Regions from separate parts of the Streptomyces sp. NBC_01428 genome, predicted to be linked through region 1. Evidence: riboswitches for the same ligand, from Rfam matches in the RefSeq annotation. Region 1 holds a riboswitch; each other region holds the start of a gene.
What was found. A riboswitch is a leader RNA that binds a small molecule or an ion and turns the genes downstream of it on or off. The one in region 1 is predicted to bind S-adenosylmethionine.

Region 1 (3,985 bases):
GGGTTCACCAGGGCCACGTCCGCCAGCCGGTACGCGGCGAGCGAGCGGGCGAAGTCGTCCTTGACGTGCAGCACGACCGGGGTCCAACCGGGCGTCCCGTAGCTGGAGTTGATCTCGTCGGCGACGCGCTGCACCTCGGCCGTGTAGTCCCGGTAGATCGCGAGGTCCTGCCGCGAGGGGTAGGCGAACGCCACGTGGACGACGCGCTCGCGCCACTCCGGGTGGTCGTCGAGGAGCTGCCGGTAGGCCAGCATGCCGCGCACGATGTTCTTCGACAGCTCGGTCCGGTCGACGCGCACGATCGTCCGGCGCCCCTCGCCGATCTCCTCGCGCAGCGCGACGATCCGCTCCTCGACGTCGGCCTCGTGCGAGCGGGCGCGCAGGAACTCGGCGTCCGCGCCGAGCCCGTGCACGCCGACGAGGGTCCGGGCGGGCGCGGCGCCGTCGAGGTGCTCGACCGACCGCGACGCCTCCGAGGCGGGCGGCACGCGGTAGCGCTCCGGGTCGATCTCCGCCGCGCAGTCCAGGAAGGCCGTCGCCCAGCGCCAGGTCAGGAACGCCAGCCGGTCCGCGCCGAGCATGCCGTCCAGCAGCTCCGCGCGGATGTCGTCGGGCAGCATCCGGAAGTAGTCCACGGGCGCCCACGGCGTGTGGGAGAAGTGGCCGATGCGCAGGTCGGGCCGGAGCGCGCGGAGCAGCCCCGGCACCAGGCACAGGTGGTAGTCCTGGACCAGCACCGAGGCGCCCTCGGCGGCCTCCTCGGCCAGCGCCTCGGCGAAGGCCTGGTTGTAGGCGCGGTACGCGTCCCACTGGCGCCGGAACTCCGCGTCGAAGACCGGCTCCAGCGGGGTCTGGTACAGCATGTGGTGGACGAACCACAGCACGGAGTTGGCGATGCCGTTGTACGCGTCGGCGTGCACCTCGGCGTCGATGTCCAGCATCCGCACGCCGTCCTCCCCGACCCCCCGGCGCACGGCCTCCCGGTCGCCGTCGCCGAGGGCCGCGCACACCCACAGGGCGTCCGCGTCCGGCCCGATCGCCGACAGCCCGGAGACGAGCCCGCCGCCGCCCCGCTTGGCCTGCAGCGAGCCGTCGTCCTGGGTCTGGTAGGTGATCGGGCCGCGGTTGGACGCGACGAGGATGCCGTGGGCACCGTGCGTGGAAGCCATGCCTCGAAACCTAGCCCCGTCCGGAAACGCTCAAACGTTCCCGTCGGCCGTATGCGATCCCCGGCCGACGGGAACGCTCACGCGGCTTTGCGCTGCTGGTACTCGGCGATTTCGGACATGGGGGGCCTTTCCTCCGTGTCCACCGAGTACGTGCGCGGCTCGAAACCGTCCCGGGTGCGCTCGAACTGGGTGATCGCGGGGCGGATCAGGTGGCCGCGGGCCAGCCGCAACTGGGCGGTGCGGTAGATCGCGGCGGCCATGCGGCCCAGGGCCTGGCCGTCCTGGTGGCGGTGCTTGCGCACCCCCACGTCGACCTGGGCGAGGGCGTCCAGGCCCACCAGGTGCAGCGCGTCGACGAGCATGCCCAGCTCCACGCCGTACCCGACCGGGAACGGCAGCTGTTCGAGCAGCGAGCGCCGGGCCGCGTACTCCCCGCCGAGCGGCTGCACGAAGCCCGCGAGCTGCGGCCAGTGCATGTTCAGCAGGGGGCGGGCCATCAGCTCGGTGACCCGGCCGCCCTGCCCGGCGGCGCCGCCCAGCGGACGGTCGTACATCGCCTTGACGAGATCGACGCCCGGGTCCGTGAGCAGGGGGCCCACGATCCCGAGGACGAAGTCGGACGAGAACTCCTTGAGGTCCGCGTCGATGAAACAGACGATGTCGCCGCTCGTCACGAGCAGCGACCGCCACAGCACCTCGCCCTTGCCGGGCACGGCCGGCAGGCTGGGCAGGATGTCGTCGCGGTGCACCACTCTGGCGCCCGCGGCGGCGGCGACCGCGGACGTGCGGTCCGTGGAGCCCGAGTCGACGACGACGATCTCGTCGACGAGGGGCACCTGCTGCATCAGGTCGTGGCGGATGATCGAGACGATCTCGCCGACGGTCTCCTCCTCGTTGAGCGCGGGCAGCACCACGCTGACCGTCGACCCGGAGGTGCGTTTCGCGGCCATGATCTTGTGGAGCGGGCGGTCGGTCAGGGACCAGGAGCGTGTGCTCAGCCAGCGGTCGACTTCATTCAGCACGGTCTGCGGCTCCTCACTGTCTGATCACACGCTCTCATCAGCGTGCCCGCTGCGGCCAGCGGCTGATCGCTTGCCGTCGTCTCGCGGTTCGGACGACTGCTTCAACTGTCCTGGCCTTCGGTTACAGTCTTGAACAACGCTGATGACCATCGCATGTCCTGGATCATCGGCACGCAATATGCTCAACAGTTCAACAATCGAATACCGCTCATCCAGAGGGGCAGAGGGATACGGCCCGTTGAAGCCCCGGCAACCCTCCAGCCGGTCTCGTACCGATCGCCAGACGATCGCGTCGCGAGGCTCCCGGCTAGGGAAGGTGCCAAATCCGTCTCACGGCGAAGTGCGTCGTGAGGAAGATGAGGAGAAAGGGCCTCGCCTCCATGGCTGCGCAGACAGTTGCAAGCACCACGAACTCCGCAGAAGCGGTCGATCTCGGCCCGGCCGCGGCGCTTTCCTGCCGCGAGTGCGGACACCGCGTCCCCCTCGGTCCGGTCTTCGCCTGCGAGGAGTGTTTCGGCCCGCTGGAGATCGCGTACGACTTCTCGGCCTACGAAACCGAAGAACTCCGCAAGCGCATCGAAGCGGGACCCGCGAACATCTGGCGCTACGCGCCGCTGCTGCCCGTCCCCGCGGACGTGGCGGACAAGCCGAACATCAACCCGGGCTGGACCAAGCTCGTGCAGGCCGACAACCTGGCCCGCGAGCTCGGCGTCGAGACCGGCAAGCTGTTCGTCAAGGACGACTCCGGCAACCCGACGCACTCCTTCAAGGACCGCGTCGTCGCCCAGGCCATCGAAGCGGCCCGCGTCTTCGGCTTCACCACCCTCTCCTGCTCCTCCACGGGCAACCTCGCCGGCGCCGTCGGCGCGGCGGCGGCCCGCGCCGGCTTCCGCTCCTGCGTGTTCATCCCGCACGACCTGGAGCAGGGCAAGGTCGTCATGGCCGCGGTCTACGGCGGCGAGCTGGTCGGCATCCAGGGCAACTACGACGACGTGAACCGCTTCTGCTCCGAGCTGATCGGCGACCCGGCCGGCGAGGGCTGGGGCTTCGTCAACGTCAACCTCCGCCCGTACTACGCCGAGGGCTCCAAGACGCTGGCGTACGAGATCTGCGAGCAGCTCGGCTGGAAGCTGCCGGACCAGCTCGTCGTGCCGATCGCCTCCGGCTCCCAGCTCACGAAGATCGACAAGGGCCTCCAGGAGCTGATCAAGCTCGGACTCGTCGAGGACAGGCCCTACAAGATCTTCGGCGCCCAGGCCGAGGGCTGCTCGCCGGTCTCCGTCGCCTACAAGGCCGGCCACGACGTGGTCCGTCCGCAGAAGCCGGACACCATCGCCAAGTCGCTCGCCATCGGCAACCCCGCCGACGGGCCCTACGTGCTCGACATCGCGCGGCGCACCGGCGGTGCCGTGGAGGACGTGAACGACGCGCAGATCGTCGACGCGATCAAGCTGCTCGCGCGCACCGAGGGCATCTTCGCGGAGACCGCGGGCGGGGTGACCGTCGGCGTCACCCGCAAGCTGATCGAGAGCGGTCTGCTCGACCCGTCCCTGACCACCGTCGTCCTCAACACCGGCGACGGCCTGAAGACTCTGGACGCGGTGGCCTCGGACACCGGGCTGACCGCGACCATCCGCCCGAACCTCGACTCCTTCCGAGAGGCTGGCCTCGCATCATGAGCGTCAACGTCCGCATCCCCACCATCCTGCGCACCTACACGGGGGGCGCCGCCGAGGTGACGGCCGAGGGTGCGACCCTCGCCGAGGTCATCGCCGACCTGGAGAAGAACCACAC
Region 2 (3,985 bases), 1.5 Mb from region 1:
CTGATCCGTCAGATCCACCACTGGGCCGCGCTGATCTTCCTCGCCGGCATGTTCGTGCACATGATGCGCGTGTTCTTCACGGGTGCGTTCCGCAAGCCCCGTGAGGTCAACTGGGTCTTCGGATTCCTGCTGTTCGTCCTCGGCATGTTCACCGGCTTCACCGGTTACTCGCTCCCGGACGACCTGCTCTCCGGTACCGGTGTCCGCTTCATGGAGGGCGCGGTCCTGTCCGTGCCGATCGTCGGCACGTACCTGTCGTTCTTCCTCTTCGGCGGCGAGTTCCCGGGCGGCGACTTCGTGGCCCGCTTCTACTCGGTGCACGTGCTGCTGCTGCCGGGCATCATGCTCGGCCTGGTCGTCGGCCACCTGATCCTGGTCTTCTACCACAAGCACACCCAGTTCGCGGGCCCCGGCAAGACGAACAAGAACGTCGTCGGCATGCCGCTGCTGCCGGTCTACATGGCCAAGGCCGGAGGCTTCTTCTTCCTGGTCTTCGGTGTCATCGCGGCCATCGCGGCGATCGCCTCGATCAACCCGATCTGGTCGCTGGGTCCCTACCGTCCGGACCAGGTGTCCACCGGCGCCCAGCCGGACTGGTACATGGGCTTCTCCGAGGGCCTGATCCGTGTCATGCCGGGCTGGGAGATCAACCTCTGGGGTCACACGCTCGTCCTGGGCGTGTTCATCCCGCTGGTCATCTTCCCGCTGGTCCTGGTCGCGATCGCGGTCTACCCGTTCATCGAGTCCTGGGTCACCGGCGACAAGCGCGAGCACCACATCCTGGACCGCCCGCGCAACGTCCCGACCCGGACCGCGTTCGGCGTCGCCTGGATCAGCTGGTACTTCGTGCTCCTCGTCGGCGGCGGCAACGACATCTGGGCCACGCACTTCCACCTGGCGATCAACTCGATCACCTGGTTCGTGCGCATCGCCTTCTTCGTCGTGCCGGTGCTCACGTTCCTCGCCACCAAGCGGATCTGCCTCGGCCTCCAGCGCCGGGACCGGGACAAGGTGCTGCACGGCCGCGAGTCGGGCATCATCAAGCGCCTGCCGCACGGTGAGTTCATCGAGGTGCACGAGCCGCTCAGCCAGGACGCGCTGCACACGCTCACCGCGCACGACCAGTACAAGCCGGCCGAGATCGGCCCGGCGGTCGACGAGAACGGTGTCGAGCGCAAGGTCAACAGCGCGCAGAAGCTGCGCGCCAAGATGAGCAAGGGCTTCTACGGGGAGGACAACCAGATCCCCAAGCCCACCGTCGAGGAGTACAAGGAGATCACGAGCGGCCACGGCCACCACTGATCCCCGCGACACCCCGGTTCGCCACGGCAGGAGCCCCGTCCACGGACGGGGCTCTTCGCCGTCTCCGGGGCTGGATAGGGTGGACTCACCCCCGTGCTGCGGGGCGAACCCACTCGCGTGACCCAGGAACCCAGGAGCGACCATGAGCGCTGTGAACCCCGCTGGAGGCGACACCGCGGCGGGCCGTTCCTGGCCCGAGGTACTGAACGGCCTTCTCGAAGGCCGCGACCAGAGCGCGGACGACACGGCCTGGGCGATGGACCGCATCATGCGCGGCGAGGCGACCGACGCGCAGATCGCCGGCTTCGTGGTGGCCCTGCGGGCCAAGGGCGAGACCGTCCAGGAGATCTCCGGCCTGGTCCGGGCGATGTACGAGCACGCCAACGTGATCGAGGTGCCCGGGCGGACCGTCGACATCGTCGGCACGGGCGGCGACGGCGCGAAGACCGTCAACATCTCCACCATGTCCTCGATCGTGGTGGCCGGCACCGGCGCCAAGGTCGTCAAGCACGGCAACCGGGCCGCGTCCTCCGCGTCCGGCTCCTCGGACGTCCTGGAGAAGCTCGGCGTCAATCTCCAGCTGACGGTGAAGCGGGTCGCGGAGGTGGCCGAGGAGGCCGGGATCACCTTCTGCTTCGCGGTCAAGTTCCACCCGGCGCTGCGCCATGTGGCGGCGGCGCGCGGACAGCTCGGCATCCGGACGACCTTCAACGTGCTCGGACCGCTGACGAATCCGGCCCGGGTCAAGGCCCAGGCGGTCGGGGTCGCCGACCCCCGGATGGCGCCCATCGTGGCGGGCGTCTTCGCCGAGCGCGGCAACTCCTCGCTCGTCTTCCGCGGCGACGACGGCCTCGACGAGCTGACCACCACCGCCGGCTCCCGGGTCTGGGTGGTCCGCGACGGCAAGGTCACGGAGGAGCACTTCCACCCCCGCGACGTCGGCCTCGACGTCGTTCCGGTGGAGGCGCTGCGCGGAGCCGACGCCGCGTACAACGCGGAGGTCGCCCGGCGGCTGCTGGACGGCGAGACCGGGCCGGTGCGCGACGCCGTGCTGCTGAACTCGGCGGCCGCCCTGGTGGCCCTGTCGCCGGCCGACGCGCCCCTCGCGGACCAGCTCCGGGCCGGTATGGCGAAGGCGGCGGAGGCGATCGACTCCGGGGCCGCGAAGCGCACCCTCGACCGGTGGGTGGCGGCCAGCAACGCCTGAGCGACGCCGGCGTGACGCAAGGCGCGGTCCACAATTCGGACCGCGCCTTGCGCGTCGAAGATCTTCTGGCAAGATGCTGTACCAGGTCATGAGCGACAGCCATCAGGCCCCGGCCGGCTGTCCGGCAACCCTCCGTCCGTGGCGGGGTGCCCCGGGTGAAGACCAGGCCGTAGGCAGCGAGGTCTACGGCAAGCGCGGACCCCTCCCACTCTTTCGAGTGGACGTAACCAGGGGTCCTGGTCGTTCGAGGGAGCCTTCTGTGAGCAAGCGAATGCGATAGGGCGCCGAGCCCCGCCTCCGCACACCCTTTTCTCCCCTTCCTGCGCCGAGCGCTGCCTCCGGGCGGCCGGCTCGCGCGGCGATCCCGCCTGCCTCACAGGAGCCCGCCATGTCTGTCACCACCACCGCCGCCGACACCTCCGTCTGTGCCCCGCTGCCCGTCCTCGGCCGCGACGTCACCGTGCCGCTCGTCACCGGCGGCGAGGTCAGCTACGCCGCTCTCGACTACGCCGCCAGCGCCCCCGCCCTCCAGCGGGTGTGGGACGACGTCGCCGCGTACGCCCCGTACTACGGCAGCGTCCACCGCGGTGCCGGGTACCTCTCGCAGCTGTCCACCGACCTCTTCGAGAACGCCCGCAGGACCGTCGCGGAGTTCCTCGACTGCCGGGCCGACGACCAGGTCGTCTTCACCCGCTCCACCACGGACTCGCTCAACCTGCTCGCCGCCGCGCTCCCGGCCGACTGCCAGGTCTTCGTCTTCGAGACCGAGCACCACGCCTCGCTGCTGCCCTGGCGCGACGCCCGGGTGACGTACCTGAACGCCCCGCGCACCCCCGGCGAGGCCGTCGCGACCCTGGAGCACGCCCTCGCGGCCCGTGACCCCCACGGACCGGCCCTCGTCTGCGTCACCGGCGCCTCGAACGTCACCGGGGAGCTGTGGCCGGTGCGGGAGCTCGCCGCAGCCGCGCACGCCCACGGCGCCCGGATCGTCCTCGACGCCGCCCAGCTCGCCCCGCACCACCCGGTGTCCGTCCAGGACCTCGACGTCGACTGGGTCGCCTTCTCCGGCCACAAGCTGTACGCGCCGTTCGGCTCCGGTGTCCTCGCGGGCCGCTCCGACTGGCTCCGCGAGGCCGACCCCTACCTCGCCGGTGGCGGCGCCAGCCGCAAGGTCACCCGGCGCGCGGACGGCGGCGTGGACGTCGAGTGGCACGACAGCGCGGCCCGCCACGAGGCCGGCTCGCCGAACGTGATCGGCGCCTACTCCATCGCGTCGGCCTGCAAGGCGCTCACCGAAGAGGGCTTCGACAACCTTCTCGCCCGGGAGCAGCACCTGATCGGCACCGTCCGTGCCGGCCTCGCCGAGGTCCCCGAGGTCCGGATCCTCTCCCTGTTCGGTGACGACGCCCCGCGGGTCGGCGTCCTCTCCTTCGTCGTCGAGGGCTGGAACAGCTCGCACTTCGCGGCCGCGCTGTC
Region 3 (3,985 bases), 4.4 Mb from region 1:
CGAGGTGACCGGGCGGCCCGTGGACACGGAGTCCCCGAAGTCCCCGCGCACCGCGCGGCCGAGCGCCTCGGCGTACTGGACCGGCACGGGCCTGTCGAAGCCGTACTGGTGTCGCAGGGCGGCGAGTTGAGCCGGGTCGACCTGCCCCGAGTCGGCTCCGGCGCCGGCCATCGCCGAGACCGGATCACCGGGCAGGTAGTCCAGCACCAGGAACGACACCGTGTAGGCCGCCCACAGCACCCCGACCGCCTGCGCGATACGTTTGATCACATAGCGACGCATGCCGGCCGCTAGCCGATCCACGTGTCGTGCAGCTGGACGCGGCTGGAGGCGTCGAAGTCGAGGTTGTGCACCTTCTTCGCCACACCCAACTGGGTCTCCAGCTCCACCACCGGAATGATGTACGCCTTCCGGATGAGCAACTCCTGCGCGGTCTTCACCAGTTCGCCGCGCCGGTCAGGATCGGCGGTCGCCGCCTGCCGGTTCAGCGCGGTGTCCAGCGGACTCGCGGGCAGGTGGTAGAAGTTGGCCAGCTCGGTGGAGTAGGAGCTGCGCAGGATGTCCGGGTCGGCCCGCGTGACGTTGCCCCACACCGCGTCGAAGTCGCCCGACTGGAGCGTCGGGGCGAACTGGGTGATCTGGAGCTGCTTGAGCACGACGTCCACGCCCACCGCCTTCAGCTGCTGCTGGATCAGCTCCAGCGCCGGCTGGTTGGTGGCCGCGTTGGCGAACCACTTGACGGTCAGACGCAGCTTGGTGCCGCCCTTCGACCGGACGCCGTCACTCCCGGTCTTCCATCCGGCGGCGTCCAGCAGCGACTTGGCCTTCGCCGCGTCGAAGGACAGGTCCGGTCCGAGGTCCGCGTAGTTCGGTGTCGTGTGCGCCAGCACGCTGGTGGCCGGCTCGGTTCCCGTCGGGAAGACGGCGTCCACGATCTGCTGCCGGTCGACGGCGAGTTGCAGGGCCTGCCGCACCTTCGCGTCCTTGAGCAGGGGGCGGGAGTTGTTCAGGCCGAGGTTGAACACGACGCCGGGGTTGGCCCGGCGTTGCAGGTTCACCGCACCGCCCTTGAGCGCCGTCTCGTCGGCCTTGCCCACGCTGCCGATCGCGTCGACCTGACCCGACTGCAGGCTCCCGCTCCGCACGCCCGCCTCGGGCACGACCTTGAACACGAGTCTGTCCAGGTACGCCTCGCCCTTCTTGGCCCACAGCGATGAACCCCAGGCGTACTTGGCGCGCTTGCTCAACGTGACCGAGCGGTTCTGTACGTAGTCCGACAGCGTGAAGGGCCCCGAGCCGGCCACTCCCTTGCTGCACTTCTCCTGCGGGCTCAGCTTCACGCTCGCCGACGACTCGATGCCCAGCGAGTGGGTCGAAGTGGCCTGGAGGAACTGTGCGTTGGGCTTCTTGAACGTCACCCGGACGGTGCTCGGATCGACCACCTCGGTGTTCCGCACCCCGCTCAGGTAGCCCTGGGCGAGGGTGGCCAGGGCGCCGAGCTTCGGTACGGCGTCGAAGTTGTCCTTGACCACCTGGGCGGTCAGCCGGGAGCCGTCGCTGAACGTCACGCCCGACCGCAGGTGGAAGGTGAACGTCGTCGTGTCGGAACTGATGTCCCAGCTCTTCGCCAGCCAGGGCACGATCTTGCCGGTCCTGGGGTCCTGGTCGGTCAGCGAGTCGACGACCTGGCGCACCGAGTAGATGCTGTCGTTGCTGCCCACCTGCTGCGGGTCCACGCACCCGGCGTCGGACCCCACCGCGAAGGTCAGCGTGCCACCGGACCTGGCCCGGCCGTCGGTGCCGCTCGAACCGGTGCCGTCACTCGACGAGCAGCCGCTCAGCAGGATGCCGCTCGTCACGACAGCGGCGGCTGCCGTCCATCGGGCGGATCGGGTGTCCGGGTGGGATGTCACGGAAGGGGTTCTCCTACTCCAGAGTCGCTGCGCCGGTCCGGTGCGGACAGGGCGAAGCGGGACGGCGCAGCCGTGGACGGGCGGCACCGATCGGACGACAAAGTCGGTTCGGTGGCTCGGGTCCGGGCCCGGACGAAGCGTCGGGGCCCGGCCGGGCGGGGAAGGGGTGCGTCGACGGCGCGTGCGCGGTGCGTACGCCGACCTCACAACGCCGGGGGGAACAGGGGCTGTTGCTCGCAGCCTCAGGAAGGAGCCGACTACGTGCGTCGGCCGGCCGAGCGTGTCGTCAGCCGCGACACAGGCAGCTGGCGGAGCGCTCCAGGTCGATGTGGCGGCGGCGCGAGAACCCGGAGAACATCGCCGCGGCCGCGATCGAGGCGCTCAGGTCGCTGCTGTCGTTCCGCACGCCGGGCCTCCCTGTCTCGGCCCCCTGCCGGGGCGGGTTCGCGCTTGCGGGGTCGGGCGACCACGCCGGGCTTTCACCTGGAGCACCCCACCGCGGAGGAGGGTTGCCGGTCAGCGAGCCAGGGCTTGACGCTGACACTCAATGCCGGTCGCGATCGTACGAATCGATTCTCCGATCCGTCAATGACGAGATCGCGGCGAAGGGCGTCGGCCCAGCAGCCGCAGCACGTCGGGCCGAGGGATTTCATGCGGCCGCAACAACTGGCCCTGATCGTGCGGGCCTTGGCGCGGTCCCCAAGGGGCCGGACACCGGCCGTCGTGACCGATCGCGAAGGCGGCACCCACCGCGCCGCCGCCGTCCGACGTGCCGCTCAGGATCGGTCGGTCGTGCGGCCGGTCCGAGCGGCCAGACGGGTGCGCAGCCGGGTGAGACGGTCGATCTCGGCGTCCAGCGCGGCCAGTCGGCGGTGGACGACGCTGGTTCCGGGACTGTCCGTACCGCCGGAACACCGTCTGCGCGGGTCGTCGACGAGCAGGGGGATGCGGTCGGCGAGGCCGCACAGGTCCTCCACCGTCAGGCCGAGGGCGAGCAGGTCCCGGATCACCCTCACCCGGGCGACGTCGCCGGGACCGTACTCACGCTGCCCGGCCGCCGTGCGCCGCGCTGGTGGCAGCAACCCGCGCTCCTCGTAGAACCTCAGCGCACGTGCTGTCGTGCCGGCCGCTGCCGCCGCATCCCCGATCCGCATCCGCTCCCCGCTTTCACCCGGTGCCGCGTCGACGACCCTCGAGGACGCGGGAGTCCACGGTCCCGCGGAGCCGACCGCTACGTGACGTCCACGACGACGGTTCCGATGTGCCGCCCCTCGAACAGTTCCTGCAACGCCCGGGGCGCGCGATCAATGCCCGCGATCCGGACGTGGGGGAAGACGATCTCACCGGAGCGCAGCCAGTCCCCGAAGCGCGTGTTCCACTCCTCGGCCGCTTCACCGAGATCTGAGCTGCTGAGTCCCCGCAGCGTGATCCCCAGTGTGATGACACGGAACGTGTCGACCTCCGCGGGCGCGGTGGTGCCGTCGCGGTCGGCCGACAGCTGCCCGGAGAGCGCGCCCACCAACGCGAACCGCGCGCCCCGCCGTGCCGCGCCGACGGCCGCGGTCAACTGTTCGCCGCCGACGGTGTCGAGGAGTACGTCGATGCCGTCGGGCGCCGCGGCGGCGAGCTGTTCGGCGAGCGGTGCCGTGCCCGGGACCACGACCGCGTCGTAGCCGAGTTCGGCCGTGAGCCGTTCGGCCTTGCGCGCCGAGCGGGTCGTGCCCACGACGCGTTCGGCGCCCAGGAGGCGGGCCACTTGGCCCGCGAGACTCCCGACGGCTCCCGCGGCTCCGGTGACGAGGACGGTGTCGCCGGGACGCACGCCGGCGAGCCGGGTGAGCGCCGCGTACGCGGCGGCCCCGGACGACAGGAACGCGACGGGGTCGTCCAGCACGTCACTCAGCGGCACGCAGTCGTCGTCGCTCAGCAGGGCGTGCTCCCGCCAGCCCTGCAGGTGAGAGACCAGGTCGCCGGGGCGCAGCGCGCTGCCGGCGCCCGCGGTGACGACCTCCCCGACGGCGGGTCCGAACAGGGCGTCGCCAACGTGGACGGGCGGCAACGGGACCCCCTCG

Region 2: linked by a shared signal. The riboswitch ahead of OG406_RS28610 (aminotransferase class V-fold PLP-dependent enzyme) and the one ahead of thrC (threonine synthase) in region 1 are both predicted to bind S-adenosylmethionine.
Region 3: linked by a shared signal. The riboswitch ahead of OG406_RS02965 (putative leader peptide) and the one ahead of thrC (threonine synthase) in region 1 are both predicted to bind S-adenosylmethionine.

What each region holds. Positions count from the first base shown of each region.
Region 1 is NZ_CP109499.1:5,113,978-5,117,962, forward strand. Features, by position in the region: gene OG406_RS22260 (alpha,alpha-trehalose-phosphate synthase (UDP-forming)) at 1-1,169, opposite strand, end outside; gene OG406_RS22265 (glucosyl-3-phosphoglycerate synthase) at 1,247-2,191, opposite strand; SAM riboswitch class I at 2,397-2,554, shown strand; gene thrC (threonine synthase) at 2,572-3,870, shown strand; gene OG406_RS22275 (MoaD/ThiS family protein) at 3,867-3,985, shown strand, end outside.
Region 2 is NZ_CP109499.1:6,615,093-6,619,077, forward strand. Features, by position in the region: gene qcrB (cytochrome bc1 complex cytochrome b subunit) at 1-1,302, shown strand, start outside; gene trpD (anthranilate phosphoribosyltransferase) at 1,445-2,509, shown strand; SAM riboswitch class IV at 2,594-2,710, shown strand; gene OG406_RS28610 (aminotransferase class V-fold PLP-dependent enzyme) at 2,898-3,985, shown strand, end outside.
Region 3 is NZ_CP109499.1:692,675-696,659, reverse strand. Features, by position in the region: gene OG406_RS02975 (ABC transporter permease) at 1-282, opposite strand, end outside; gene OG406_RS02970 (ABC transporter substrate-binding protein) at 291-1,913, opposite strand; gene OG406_RS02965 (putative leader peptide) at 2,200-2,319, opposite strand; SAM riboswitch class IV at 2,355-2,465, opposite strand; gene OG406_RS02960 (MerR family transcriptional regulator) at 2,690-3,067, opposite strand; gene OG406_RS02955 (MDR family NADP-dependent oxidoreductase) at 3,145-3,985, opposite strand, start outside.